Regions from separate parts of the Paenibacillus sp. FSL H7-0737 genome, predicted to be linked through region 2. Evidence: riboswitches for the same ligand, from Rfam matches in the RefSeq annotation. Region 2 holds a riboswitch; each other region holds the start of a gene.
The links. A riboswitch is a leader RNA that binds a small molecule or an ion and turns the genes downstream of it on or off. The one in region 2 is predicted to bind cyclic di-GMP.

Region 1: it holds a riboswitch for cyclic di-GMP, as region 2 does, so the genes downstream of both, H70737_RS28790 (NPCBM/NEW2 domain-containing protein) here and H70737_RS03195 (transglutaminase-like domain-containing protein) in region 2, are expected to answer to the same signal.
Region 3: it holds a riboswitch for cyclic di-GMP, as region 2 does, so the genes downstream of both, H70737_RS20730 (thiamine pyrophosphate-binding protein) here and H70737_RS03195 (transglutaminase-like domain-containing protein) in region 2, are expected to answer to the same signal.
Region 4: it holds a riboswitch for cyclic di-GMP, as region 2 does, so the genes downstream of both, H70737_RS04765 (glycosyl hydrolase) here and H70737_RS03195 (transglutaminase-like domain-containing protein) in region 2, are expected to answer to the same signal.

What each region holds. Positions count from the first base shown of each region.
Region 1 covers NZ_CP009279.1:6,598,502-6,601,652, reverse strand. Annotated here, with positions in the region: gene H70737_RS28800 (EAL domain-containing protein) at 1-963, shown strand, start outside; gene H70737_RS28795 (hypothetical protein) at 1,073-1,645, shown strand; cyclic di-GMP riboswitch class I at 1,803-1,889, shown strand; gene H70737_RS28790 (NPCBM/NEW2 domain-containing protein) at 2,044-3,151, shown strand, end outside.
Region 2 covers NZ_CP009279.1:710,931-714,081, forward strand. Annotated here, with positions in the region: gene H70737_RS03180 (glycosyltransferase family 2 protein) at 1-397, shown strand, start outside; gene H70737_RS03185 (GtrA family protein) at 387-791, shown strand; gene H70737_RS03190 (class D sortase) at 826-1,476, shown strand; cyclic di-GMP riboswitch class I at 1,601-1,681, shown strand; cyclic di-GMP riboswitch class I at 1,790-1,870, shown strand; gene H70737_RS03195 (transglutaminase-like domain-containing protein) at 1,884-2,693, shown strand; rRNA gene H70737_RS03200 (16S ribosomal RNA) at 3,065-3,151, shown strand, end outside.
Region 3 covers NZ_CP009279.1:4,715,679-4,718,829, reverse strand. Annotated here, with positions in the region: gene H70737_RS20735 (carboxymuconolactone decarboxylase family protein) at 1-7, opposite strand, end outside; gene H70737_RS20730 (thiamine pyrophosphate-binding protein) at 18-1,661, opposite strand; cyclic di-GMP riboswitch class I at 1,780-1,875, opposite strand; gene H70737_RS20725 (methyl-accepting chemotaxis protein) at 2,066-3,151, opposite strand, start outside.
Region 4 covers NZ_CP009279.1:1,095,004-1,098,154, reverse strand. Annotated here, with positions in the region: gene H70737_RS04770 (glycosyl hydrolase) at 1-277, opposite strand, end outside; gene H70737_RS04765 (glycosyl hydrolase) at 431-1,981, opposite strand; cyclic di-GMP riboswitch class I at 1,994-2,073, opposite strand; gene H70737_RS04760 (sugar phosphate nucleotidyltransferase) at 2,211-3,151, opposite strand, start outside.

The DNA of each region.
Region 1 (3,151 bases), 880 kb from region 2:
GTAAGAGAGCTGAATTTTGAAATCAAGGCTCATGGTGAGCTTAATCTAAGGATTTTACCTGAGGTTATTCATCACTTGAGTAGAAGTAATTCGATACATAAGGTAGAAGAAAATGTGATTACGATTAAGGAGGCTGGGGTGCGGGATTTTCTAGATTTCTGTAATGACCATATGGAGTCGGAGCAGTTTGAATTCCGTATAGATGACCAAACATGGAGACCTCTATCCGAATTACCTACTGTACTTGATATGGAGTGGATTGATGAGGTTATAACTAAGGGCTTAGTTACTTGTCACTTCCAACCGATTGTGAACGTACGGGAAGAGATTTTTGCATACGAGCTCCTATCCAGATTTAAAAAAGAAGATGGGTCCCTTATCTATCCTAATGAGATTTTTGCGGCGGCACGGAATCGTGGGCGTTTATATGCTTTAGACCGGTTATGTAGAATGACTGCTGTAAAATATGCTGCACCCTTAAATAAAAAAACGTTTATTAATTTTATCCCAACGTCGATCTACGCTCCAGAGTTCTGCTTAAGATCAACCGTTGAACTGGCCAATCAATTAGGCGTCGATCCCTCTCTTTTTGTTTTTGAAGTTGTTGAGACGGAGAAAGTGGATGATCTCGCTCATTTGAAAGCTATTTTGACATATTACAAGGATCGGGGATTTGAATACGCTTTAGATGATGTTGGCGAGGGCTTCAGCACGATCGAGATGTTATTGGAGCTTAAACCCCATTACATGAAGCTGGATATGAAATATGTTCAGGGTGTGTCCAGCGATCTGAACAAACAGAAAATAGCTAAACAATTTTTAGAAAAAGCTTTAGAAATCCAATCTGTTCCTTTAGCAGAAGGTGTGGAGTTTAGAGAGGACTTTGAATGGCTTAAGCAGAGTGGTTATCAGTTGTTTCAGGGATATTTATTTGGAAAGCCTGATCCTATTCCCAAACAGTGATACTAATGAGTATAACTCCGTCTAGAGGATGAGATGAATTTCAGGTCAGAGTCTGAGTGCAGCCAACCCCCGGGGTTGTATAATTAAGGTAATTGAGAAGGGGGACGGGATGGATATGAAATGGCATAAGTACATCACACACTGGGCGGATTCTAGAGGGTTAGGTGGACGAGAAATTGATTATCAATGGCCGTCTCCATCATTTCCGGTGGTAAGTATTCGCAGCAATTTGGGTCGATACTCAGGTCAGGGGTATGGTCACGGAAGCAAGCCACAAGTGAAGACAGCTGTTGGATTAATTGCTATTGGAGATGTAGCTGTAGGCTTGATTTCCATAGGTGCGATAAGCGTAGGGGTTCTATCCGTGGGTGCAATATCACTAGGAATGTGGTTAGCCCTTGGAGCGATAGCCATTAGCTGGCTTGGCTTCGCAGCTGGGGCGATTGCCATTGCAGGAGTGGCTGTAGGCGCGATCGCGATAGCCGAAAAAGCGTTGGGGGCTGTCGCCATAGGTGATACGGCATTTGGGGCGGTAGCCATAGGACGGATTGCTGGGGGAGCAGTAGCTATTGGCCAATGGGCATATGGTCTAATCGCAGTTGGCGAGCATGGCTTCGGGTTAATTCCCATCACGGGCGATGTGTGGAATTGGTTCCGGCGTTTGTTTGGTGCGGGGAGTTAAGTAGACCTCCAGTCCTAAAGTGTCCTCTCTCTTCCGGGATACTCGATAAAGAATATCTATCACGATAGAAAAAGTAATTGCAATTACCTATTCGGATTTCATACCAATTAATCATGCGATCAGATGTAGCGTTATGTTACTCTTTGTAATGTATTCGAAACTTCATAGGCAAACCTATGGAAATGTAGGGACGCAAAGCTATAGGGACTAAGGTTATCATAACTATTGTCAGCCAGCTGCCAAAGAGTGTATTACGCTTTTTGTTAAAGTTTAATAAAAATTAAGTCTTAGTTTTTATGCGACTTTATACGCAATCAAGCTACTCTTTTGGGGTAGTTTTTTTTGTGCCTATTTTTAGGCACGGAAGAGATTCATATTACATCTGGGGGGTAGAAAAGATGAAAAAAATGATTGCGATCGCTACATCGGCAGCCATGTTAGCCAGTTTTTCGAGTGAGGCAGGTTATGCTTTAGCAAGTGATGTAAGCAAGGTAAGTGTAGTGAACACTGTAGTACAAAGCAAGGCTGACCTATTCAGCAATGCGTCAGTTATTCCGTTTGATCTGTACGGCAAGGCTATCCTAGGCGCTTATAATGATGTTTTTAGAATGAATCCTGCGAATATTAAATCCATTACCAATAACGGTGGCAACTACTCAGGTTCACCTATAGCTAAGGCTATTGATGGCGATATGAGTACGCATTGGGAAACGGGCAAACCGAACAGTTCAACGTTCACGAATGAGGTTGTCTTTGTTTTCAATGAGTCCACTGAATTAAATAGAATCGTATACGCTGCAAGACAATCCAGTGCAAAGGGGAAGGGGTTTGCTCAGGAATTTGATATTTATGGCTCAACTACGGATGCAGGCGATTATACGCTAGTATCCTCTGGAGAATATAAAGGCGGAGCAGGTGACGTAGTAGAGATTCAGTTTGCACCCACAGCCTTCAAGAGACTTAAATTTGTCTTCAAAAAAGCTAACCAAGATTGGGCGAGTGCAGCTGAGTTTTCTTTTTACAAAGAAGATACCGTATCCGCTAAAATGAAAAATTTATTTACAGATGATACCTTGAGTCAAGTTAGCGCAGCATTTAATACGGTGGAGAAATTAACGGCTTTAGAACAAGAAGTACAGACACATCCACTGTACGTGCAGTTTCAAGCAGATATAGAGAATGCAAAAGTACTTCTGGAGAATCATCAAATAGAGGCAACAGCGGCTAAGGTTTCGAAGCTACAAGGCTATGGTACAGCATACGAAAATGCCTATAGCGAAGCTTATAGAATGCCCAACTCTAATGTATCAAAAGTAACGGTGAACGGTGGAAGCTATCCAGGTACGAAACCGGAATACATGCTCGATGACCAGCCGAATACACACTGGGAAACGAACAAAAACAATGATGACAGCTTCACGAATGAAGTCGTGTTTGAATTAGCGCAAGCGAAAATACTAGATAGAGTGGCTTTCCTGGCTAGAGATAACCGCAAAGGCTTCCCAG
Region 2 (3,151 bases):
TGAGCGAGAAGAACGATTTGCAGGAGAAACTAAGTATCCTCTTAAGAAAATGATTCGTTTTGCGCTGGATGGGATCACTTCCTTTTCGCATAAGCCACTTAAGATTGCTACGTATGTCGGATTCTTTCTTTCCTTCTCGAGCTTTCTCTATTTATTCTTCGTATTGTTTCAAAGAATCTTTTTCACCTCATGGACGGTTCCAGGTTGGGCTTCCATTGTAGGGGTCAATTTGCTCTTTAACGGTATCGTTCTGATGCTGTTAGGTGTAATCGGTGAGTATATTGGACGGATTTATGACGAGTCTAAGGATAGACCGTTGTATATTGTCAGTGAGACCATAGGATATCGTAACGAAGAAGAAGTGGATCGCCGGAAGGATTACAAAGATGTCAGATAAGAACTTTCGGACTGCTTTCATACAGTTTCTCAAATTTAATGCTGTAGGTCTGGTAAATACCCTCATTGATTTCGTAATCTTTACATTACTGAACTCACTTGGGATGGTATATGCGTTGGCACAGGTGATTTCTTATAGTGCTGGGACAGCGAACAGCTTTATTTTGAATAAAAAAGTAACCTTCAAGGATCGTGACCGTGGCAATAAAGAGGGTTTTGATAAGACGCAGTTGCTGAAGTTTATCGTACTGAATCTGGTAGTACTCGGAATATCGCTGTTGCTAATGCATCTGTTGACTGACAAACTAGGCATTCAAGTGTTGATCTCTAAGGTATTAGTAACGTTTGTGACGGTGATTATTAACTTCTTCGGAAGTCGTAAATGGGTATTCTAAAGTTCAGTAGAACCAATCTACGGAGGTGAAAATCATGCGTAAATTCTCGTATGTGCTCATACTGGCGGGGATCCTTATCATGCTCTATCCAAAAGCTAACGAATGGTATAACGACTGGCAGCAGGATAAGCTATTAGAATCGGCTGAACTGAGCACCAGTGAAAGTACTCCACCACCTGATCTGAAGAGCAGATATGCCGAGGTCACTCAGCTACTAGCGGAGGAATCAGCTTTAGATGCACAAGCACAGCCGCAAGAAACAGAAAAGCCGGAACCGGAAATTGAAGTGGGTGGCAAAGTTATCGCATTAATTGAGATTGATAAGATCGATCTGAAGCTGCCTGTATTAGAAGGGGCTACTAAAGCGAATATGAAGCATGCCGCGGCCCATATGAAAGAAACAACTCCAATAGGAGAAATAGGGAACGCCGCAATAGCTGCACATAGAGCTAGAACTACGGGCAGATTGTTTAACAGATTGAATGAGGTTGTGATTGGGGATACGATTACGGTAAAGACTAGCGATCAGACTTATAATTACGAGGTTTATGATATTTCTGTTGTACTTCCTAGTGATGTGTCTGTTCTAGACGGGAATAACAAAGATAAAATTCTTACTCTAATTACGTGTGACCCACTAGTAGATCCTACACATCGTTTGATTGTTCATGCCAAACTTTCCTAATCGTTGACGAGAAATAACAAGAGAATTCAAATACAGAGAAATAACTATAAAATAATAGTAAATCTAGCAATTTTGTTCTTGTTTACGAGGATAAATATGGTAGTATAAGACTATAAAAGCTAAACACGATAAACGGCAAACCTATCGAAAGGTAGGGACGCAAAGCTAAAGGGCCTTCCCGTAAGGATGGCAGCCAGTTACCGAATGAAGAGGCTTTTTTTGTTTTTATAAAATATATAAGAATCTTAGATTCATATTTCTACTTGGACTGATTCTGTTAATTTGTCTAGTGAAATTAGAACAGATAGAGCTTATACGATAACGGCAAACCTATCGAAAGGTAGGGACGCAAAGCTAAAGGGCCTTCCCGAAAGGATGGCAGCCAGCTACCGAAAGGGGTTTTATCCGTGAAAAAGGTTTATTTTATGATGGTGGCGCTGTTCGTACTGATTACTGCGGTTCCGGTAAGCACAGCTCAAGCCGCAAGTGTAGATGCAAGCTGGTTGATTACATCGAAAGTGGCTCAAGGTGTTATTGGAATTAACTATGATATTCCGAAAGATAAAAGAATCAAACTCATGATCACTAAAGACAACAGCAGCTATACATATAACTTATATGCTTCTGGACAAGCTGAGGACTTCCCTTTACAACAAGGTAATGGTACTTATAAGGTTTCTGTTCTTGAGAACACAACCGGCAATAAATACAAAGCGTTATATTCCGAAGTAGTAGACGTAACCATGAGTGACTCGAATTCCGTATATTTGGGCTCCGTACAGAATGTGAAATGGAGTTCTTCTGATAAAGCGATCCTTAAGGCCAAAGAGCTTACAAAAGGCAAAACAACAGATGAAGAGAAAGTTAAGGCAATCTATAACTATGTAGTTGCTAATGTACAATACGATTATTCTCTTGCTAATAACGTAACAACAGATTACATTCCGAACATTAACAACACTTTGAATACTAAAAAAGGAATCTGCTATGACTATGCTTCTCTTTTTGCCGCAATGCTGCGTAGTGTAGATGTGCCTGCTAAATTGGTGATGGGGAATACTAGCTACGTTACGCAATACCATGCATGGAATGAAGTGTTGATGGATGGGAAATGGGTTACTATTGATACAACGGTAGATGCATCGTCAGCGAAGAGTAAGAAGAATACGGATTTTATTAAGGCTTCAAGTAAGTATACTGCAGCAAAATACTATTAATTTGCATCGCTAGATTCATAACTCTATTAAATAAACAACCAGCTTAATTATTAAGCTAGTTGTTTATTTTTCTATTAGGGGTTGCTTTTCTATGAATAGATAGGTTATTATAGTTAAGCGTTGTTAGACAGCGTACAGGCAATATTTGAGAGAGTTATATAAACGGCTTTCGAAAAATAAAGCTTGCATTACTGAGAACAACATGATATATTATAAGAGTTGCTGCTGAGACATTAAACGGCGCCAACGAGAACTTGATCTTTGAAAACTGAACAACGAGTGAGTAGGAAATCACGAAAGTGAAATCCAAAATTAGAGAATTAATTTTCTCGTCAGATGTTTCAAAATGAGCATATCGCTCTTTTCAATACTAATTGGAGAGTTTGATCCTGGCTCAGGACGAACGCTGGCGGCGTGCCTAATACATGCAAGTCGAGCGGAGTTATTTTGAAAGCTTG
Region 3 (3,151 bases), 2.8 Mb from region 2:
CTTTCATAAGTGACCTCCTAATTTAGGTTCAAAGTACGGTGAGCAGTCGGAGGGACCTCATCACGGTCTGTTAGCAGTTCAATGACGGCAACACGGTTGATGGCAACAGCGTCCTTGATGGCTGTTTCGAACTCCTCCGCTGTCTCACATTTGTAACCCTTAGCGCCTAGTGATTCTGCGAATTTCACAGCATCCATAGGGACTTCGTAGATAGTTCCGTCAATACGTCCTGTAGTTTTTTCCATACCTTTTAGAGCCATATCTAGCTGTTTATTATTCACAACAATGAATATGACAGGAATATCCTTGCAGACAGCAGCGTTAATCTCTGCGCCTAGCATCATAAAGCAGCCATCTCCTGTAATGCAGAAGATCGTTTCTTCTGGAGCAGCAACCTTTGCACCAATCGCCATTCCGATGGAATTACCCATACAAGCAAAGTAAGCATCGAAAACAAAACTGCCCGGTTTCTTAACCTTGTACCATTTCGCAGCATGGAAACCGTGACTTCCATCATCAACAAAGACTGTGCTGTTATAAGGAATCAAATCACTCATCGTACTCAAGACCGATGCAAGTGAAAGGTTTGGTAAAATCGGAGGCTCTTCGGTATAATCGGAATTTGTCGGTGCTTCGCGTTTTGTGATGTTGTTCGTGTCAATATTATTGAGATAGTAAACTAGATTGTCCCGTAGATCTCCAGTCACTGGAATCGTTTTAGAGAACAATATTTTTCCGACAAAAGTCGGATCGCTATCAAACTGAATTAATGTTGCAGGATGATTTTCCCTTTTAAGATTACAAATAGTCATATCACTTAAACGTGACCCGAGAACGATAAATAGATCACTTTGATTCAGCAAGTCATCCCCATGGGTACAACCGCCTACTCCAATTGGACCGTGATAGAGTGGATGATCCCAAGCTATAGCCCCTTTACCACCTGGAGATGTAACTACAGGAATATTAAATGTTTCCGCTAATTGAATTAGCTCACTATGTGCTCCTGAGCGGTTAACGCCTTTACCCGCGATAATTATTGGATTCTTAGAGTTATTTATAGCATCAAGTACACGGTCGATATTAGCATGGCTAACCAGTGATTCGCGTTCAGGGATTACAATATTACATTCCTCTAGCAATTCCGTTTGTACATCAAAGGGAATACAAAGGTGAACTGGACCACGATTACCGCTCAAAGCAATGGATATGGCATGATTAAAGATTGTGTTAAAGTGATCTCCACGTTCAATAAGCTTGCTATATAAGGTGGCAGGTCTAAACATATCAGCTAAATCAGCTAGAAAAGAAGTAGAGTCCTGACATTGGGGAATTCCAAGCTCTTTAATAGATTGATGGCCAGTAATAAATAGGACAGGTAGGTTGTTAGCCTTAGCATGTGCTGCTGCAGTTAATAGGTTTGTTCCACCAGGACCTGAAGTACCAAAAGCTACACCTAGTTTTCCAGTTTTAAGCGCATACCCGGCTGCTTCGAAGCCGGAACTGGACTCATGTCTCCCAGGAATAAATTCAATACCGTAATCTACCATTTTAAGAACAATAGGACAAATGGATTTCCCAATAATACCAAAGGAATGGGTAACTCCTAGGTTCCGTAGTGCTTCCGACATGTAATCTGCGACTGTCTTCAAAAAATACACCTCACAAGTTGATTGTTATTTTAAAATCAAACATTAGAAAACCTGTGCTCTGAATTAGGGCACAGGTTGGTGGCATAAATCGCCATAGAGACTGAACAATTGTTCAGTCGTCTTGGTTTTCTGCAACCTGGCAGTCATGGCCTCTGATTAATAATGAGGCTGTAGATCCATGGTTTTGCGTCATCCTCTTTCGAAGATTTTGCCAATATTAATTTTAAAATTTATAAGAAGAATTTTCCTTTACAATATATTCCTAGAGTACCTTTGTCAATATATTTTCGCAAATTAACTCGAATTTTGACGAAAGTCTTGTCCAACCTATGAAATAATAGATATAAAAAAACTCCCCCTAAGTCAAAACTTAGGAGGAGTTTTTGGACTTGTTTATATGATTTGCAAGTGACTTAAAACTTGAAAATATGGATAGTCTTCTGTAGATTAAACACAGCCTGTGTCATTTTCTCAGTTTCTTCAGCGACGGACTGCAGGGCATTAATTTGTTCATTCATAGCCGCGGATACTTCCTCGGTGCCGGCAGCGGTTTGCTGTGTGATTGCAGAGATATTCTCTATTGCACTTGAAATTTTCAAGGCACTTTCCAACATCAGATCACTTTCAGCAGAGAAGGAAGAGATTTGCTCGGTAATATACTGCACACTTTGCACAATTTGAGCAAAGATATGAGCAGATTGAGTGATCATCTCATTCTGTACCTGTACGACTTCTTCGTTGATAGCGATATTGTCAATCGCTTGTTTGATATCAGTTTCGATGCTCCGAACTAAGCCAAAGACTTCCTTCGTTGAAGCTGTTGATTCCTCGGCAAGTTTACGAACCTCCTGTGCGACTACAGCAAAACCTCGACCATGCTCTCCGGCGCGTGCTGCTTCGATGGAGGCATTCAGCGATAAGAGGTTGGTCTGCTCAGCGATCTCTGTGATGGTTTTTGTAATCATCGTAATTCCGCGAGCATTATGAGACAGGGCTTCGATTGTATCAGCTACTTTTTGAGTAGCCTGGATGTTTTTGCGCATGCCTTCAGCTTGAGTATCAACGGACTGCCGTCCTTGTTCAACTAGTTCTAATGTATGTATTGAACGTCTGTTCATTTCTTTCGTTGAGTTCGTATAATTGGATACTTTATTCTCAATATCTTTAATGGATTCTGTCATTTCAGCGATATCCGTAGATATTTCATTTGCACCAAGAGCTAGCTCGTTAGACGAAGAGGCTACCTGTGCCATGACAATTTTCAAATTCTGATTCTTATCTTCGATTCCACGGCTTGCATCCATAACTTGACGAGTGATTTGTGATGCTTCTGTCAAAATCTTCTTGAGCTTGTCAATCATAGTATTAAAGGAACGACTTACGTCCCCCATAGACCCGTTCTCGTCGGCTCTACTAGTAAAATCCCCTTTTGAAATACTATGAGATACATTCGCGATGTCATCAAAAGAAGATGTAAGCGTTCTCTCGATAAAGCGGGC
Region 4 (3,151 bases), 380 kb from region 2:
ATGTATTCTTCAGCTTATGAACCAGTTCATCTGGACTTTCTAGATAATCATGCTGGCCAGACAGGATTCCTTTGCCACGTAGATTCACCAAATTACTCAGCAGTTGCTTGGCTTCTTCAGAAGCTGATGGATTGCTTGGTATAGCCGGAGGAAGAGCGGAAGAAACACTCATAGCCTTCGGAAGACCCTTAACCTCTCCCCAAGGCAGCAAGGAAAAAATAATAAACACCGGTAATATAGTAAACAACAATCTGTTTTGCTTATAATATTTACGCAAATAAATCCTCCTTTCGGTAGCTGTACTGCCTCCACAGGTGCTAAATAAACATACCTGTTATCGGACAATCGTCTTCTGACCTAATGAGGACTATAGCTTAGTAGCTCTGCAATAACGCAGAGCTACTAAGGATCGACCTTTAATTTTCATCAATCAGGAGACATCCGGAAGATAAAGTGCACTTGCTGGAACTGTCTCTTTAGCTTGACTAGCACTTTCCCACATCAAGCGGACTCTCGCATCGCCTTCATTTTCGTAATACTCCACCTTGATATCGTATAGCTGGCCAGCCTTCAGCGTTATATTACCCTTACGCTCAGTACCACTTTGCTTAGTCCAACTATCAATCACGGATTGCCCATTCACCCACACACGGATGCCATCATCTGAGGTAGTGTAAAATGTATATTGCTCATCATATAATGGCTTAATTTTACCGCTCCAACGTATGGAGAAACGATCAATCCCGAGGGCGGCATCCGGCGAGCCTTGCCGCCAATTGAAATCGATAATTGCATCAGTTCTAGTAAGAGCTGCTGTTCCCGATAGCTGTATGTTGTTGTAATATTCTCCTGCAAGCCCCTTCACAAGAGGAATTGCTGCCTCACCCTCTTCTTCGGGAGGTACCGGCGCTGGTGCAGCGCTAGGTGTCGGTACCAGACTAGTATTTAATTTATCTCTAGTTAGGGTATAGTTGCTATTCATAAATGTTTTAATTGTATCTGCACTGTTATTCTCGTAAAGCATTTTTCCCCAGCTCATCATATACGTCCATTTACTTTGTGATTGCTGAAGCTTCTCCAGATTAGGCATTTCACCATTCTCCCCGATCGCAATCGGTTTGCCTGCGGCTAGACTCAACAAGCTGTCATAGTATTTTTGCTGGTAATCATTTTCGTATATATCTGCTGCCAGAATATCTACTTTATCAGCACCTGGATAGGTTAGCGCATAAGGATCTGACCAAACATTGGGAGCATTCGGACTCCATACCCATAACAAATTATTTAATTTATGAACGTTAACAAAACGGTCATACATAATATTCCAAAGTTTAGAAAAGTTATTTTTCTTCCCCCACCAGAACCAGTTCCCGTTCATTTCATGATAGGGTCTCCAAAGCACCGGAACATTGGCATCGCGCAAGCTTTTTAGGGAGACTGCCACCTTATCAAGCTCAGCGATCAGATTGTTATATTGCTTGGTACCCGGTGTAACGTAACTATCGAACTCATTCTGACTAAGTGTTTTTTTCACATTATCCCAGTCATAAGAGGTGCCCGGCAGGTTAGCATGAAAAGTCATAGCTACGATCCCGCCCGCTTTATTCCAGTTGATCGCGCTGTTCACCACATTTTGACGCTGCCAGGCCATCGTTCCTTCTGACTGACCGCTGATCGCGCCCAGTTCATAACCGTGAAGAGCGGCATATTGTCCGCTGCTTCCCTTCAGCATATTGTTAATTTCATCTGGACTTTCTAAATAGTCATGTTGACCAGCAATAATACCTTTTCCTGAGATCGAGTAAAAATAGTTAAGCAGCTTTACGGCTTCAGGTGAGGCTCCTGGGGTAACTGGCGTTCCAGAATTTGAAGCAGCTATGACAACAGACGGCGAAATTCCAACAGTAAGCGGAAGTGCAGTCAGAAACAAGACGAGTGACAGAAATGCGCCAAATAATCGATACGTACGGTAAGCTTTCAAAATAATCTCCCTTTCGGTAGCCAGGCTGCCACTCTTTCGAAGGCCCTATAGCTTTGCGTCCCTACCTTTCGATAGGTTTGCCTTTTCAATTTAAGAGAAATAATCTCTCTTACCGTAAGTATCGACGACAATTAATGATATATTTAGTGTTTTTATGACTTTTTTTTGATAATTGAGTCAATTTACCTGTTTCAAGAAATTTTGGATTGGTTAAATAGATAGGTTAGACCTATGAAATGAATTGTTGTAGTTCTATATCATTCCAGTCTAAAGTAATACGAATGTTATCTTCTTCTACTAATTCAGAACCCGTCTGTACCTCTATAAACTCGACATCCGTCAAAGCAAGGATCGCGTGCTTCGTTCCTTCCGGTATACGTACCACGTCCCCAGCCTTCACATTATGTTTTTTCTCATTCAGCACAATACTTGCTTCGCCGCTGACGATTGTCCAAATTTCACTACGCTTGCGATGTAATTGATAGCTGATATTATTCCCCTCGGATATAAAAATCCGTTTGGTCAGCACTTCATTGCCTTCATCATATTTCACATAATCAATAACTTTGTAATGGCCCCAGCGGCGTTCCTCGTACATCGGTCTTTGTTCAAAGGTCTTCAGCACTTCTTTAATCCGTGGACTCTCAGCTTTATGGGTAACTAGAATTCCATCCGGGCTAGCCGCAATGATCAGATCCTTCGCACCAATTACCGTAATCGGAATATCCAGCTCATTAATCAAGCAAGTCCCCTCAGAATCCGCCGTCACAAAACCTTTTCCTACATGCTTGCTGCTCATTTCCTCTGTCAGCGTATTCCACGTTCCAAGATCCTTCCAGAATCCATCATACGGCTGTACTACAATATGTTCTTCTTTCTCCACCACTTCATAATCAAAGCTGATGGAAGACAATAGCTTATACTGCTTCTGCAATTCTTCATATCCTAAAGGCAACCCTTTACGCTGCAAAATATCTAACAAGTACCCTAAGCGGAAGGCAAACACTCCACAATTCCACAATGCATTTTGCTCGATGAGCTGTTCTGCTTGTATACGGTCTGGTTTCTCTTGAAAGTGACTCACCTTCATAAAACCATTTCCCCCCGCCTCTTCGGTGGTAGGAATAATATATCCGTATTTCTCTGAGGCATGTTCAGGAACAACACCCA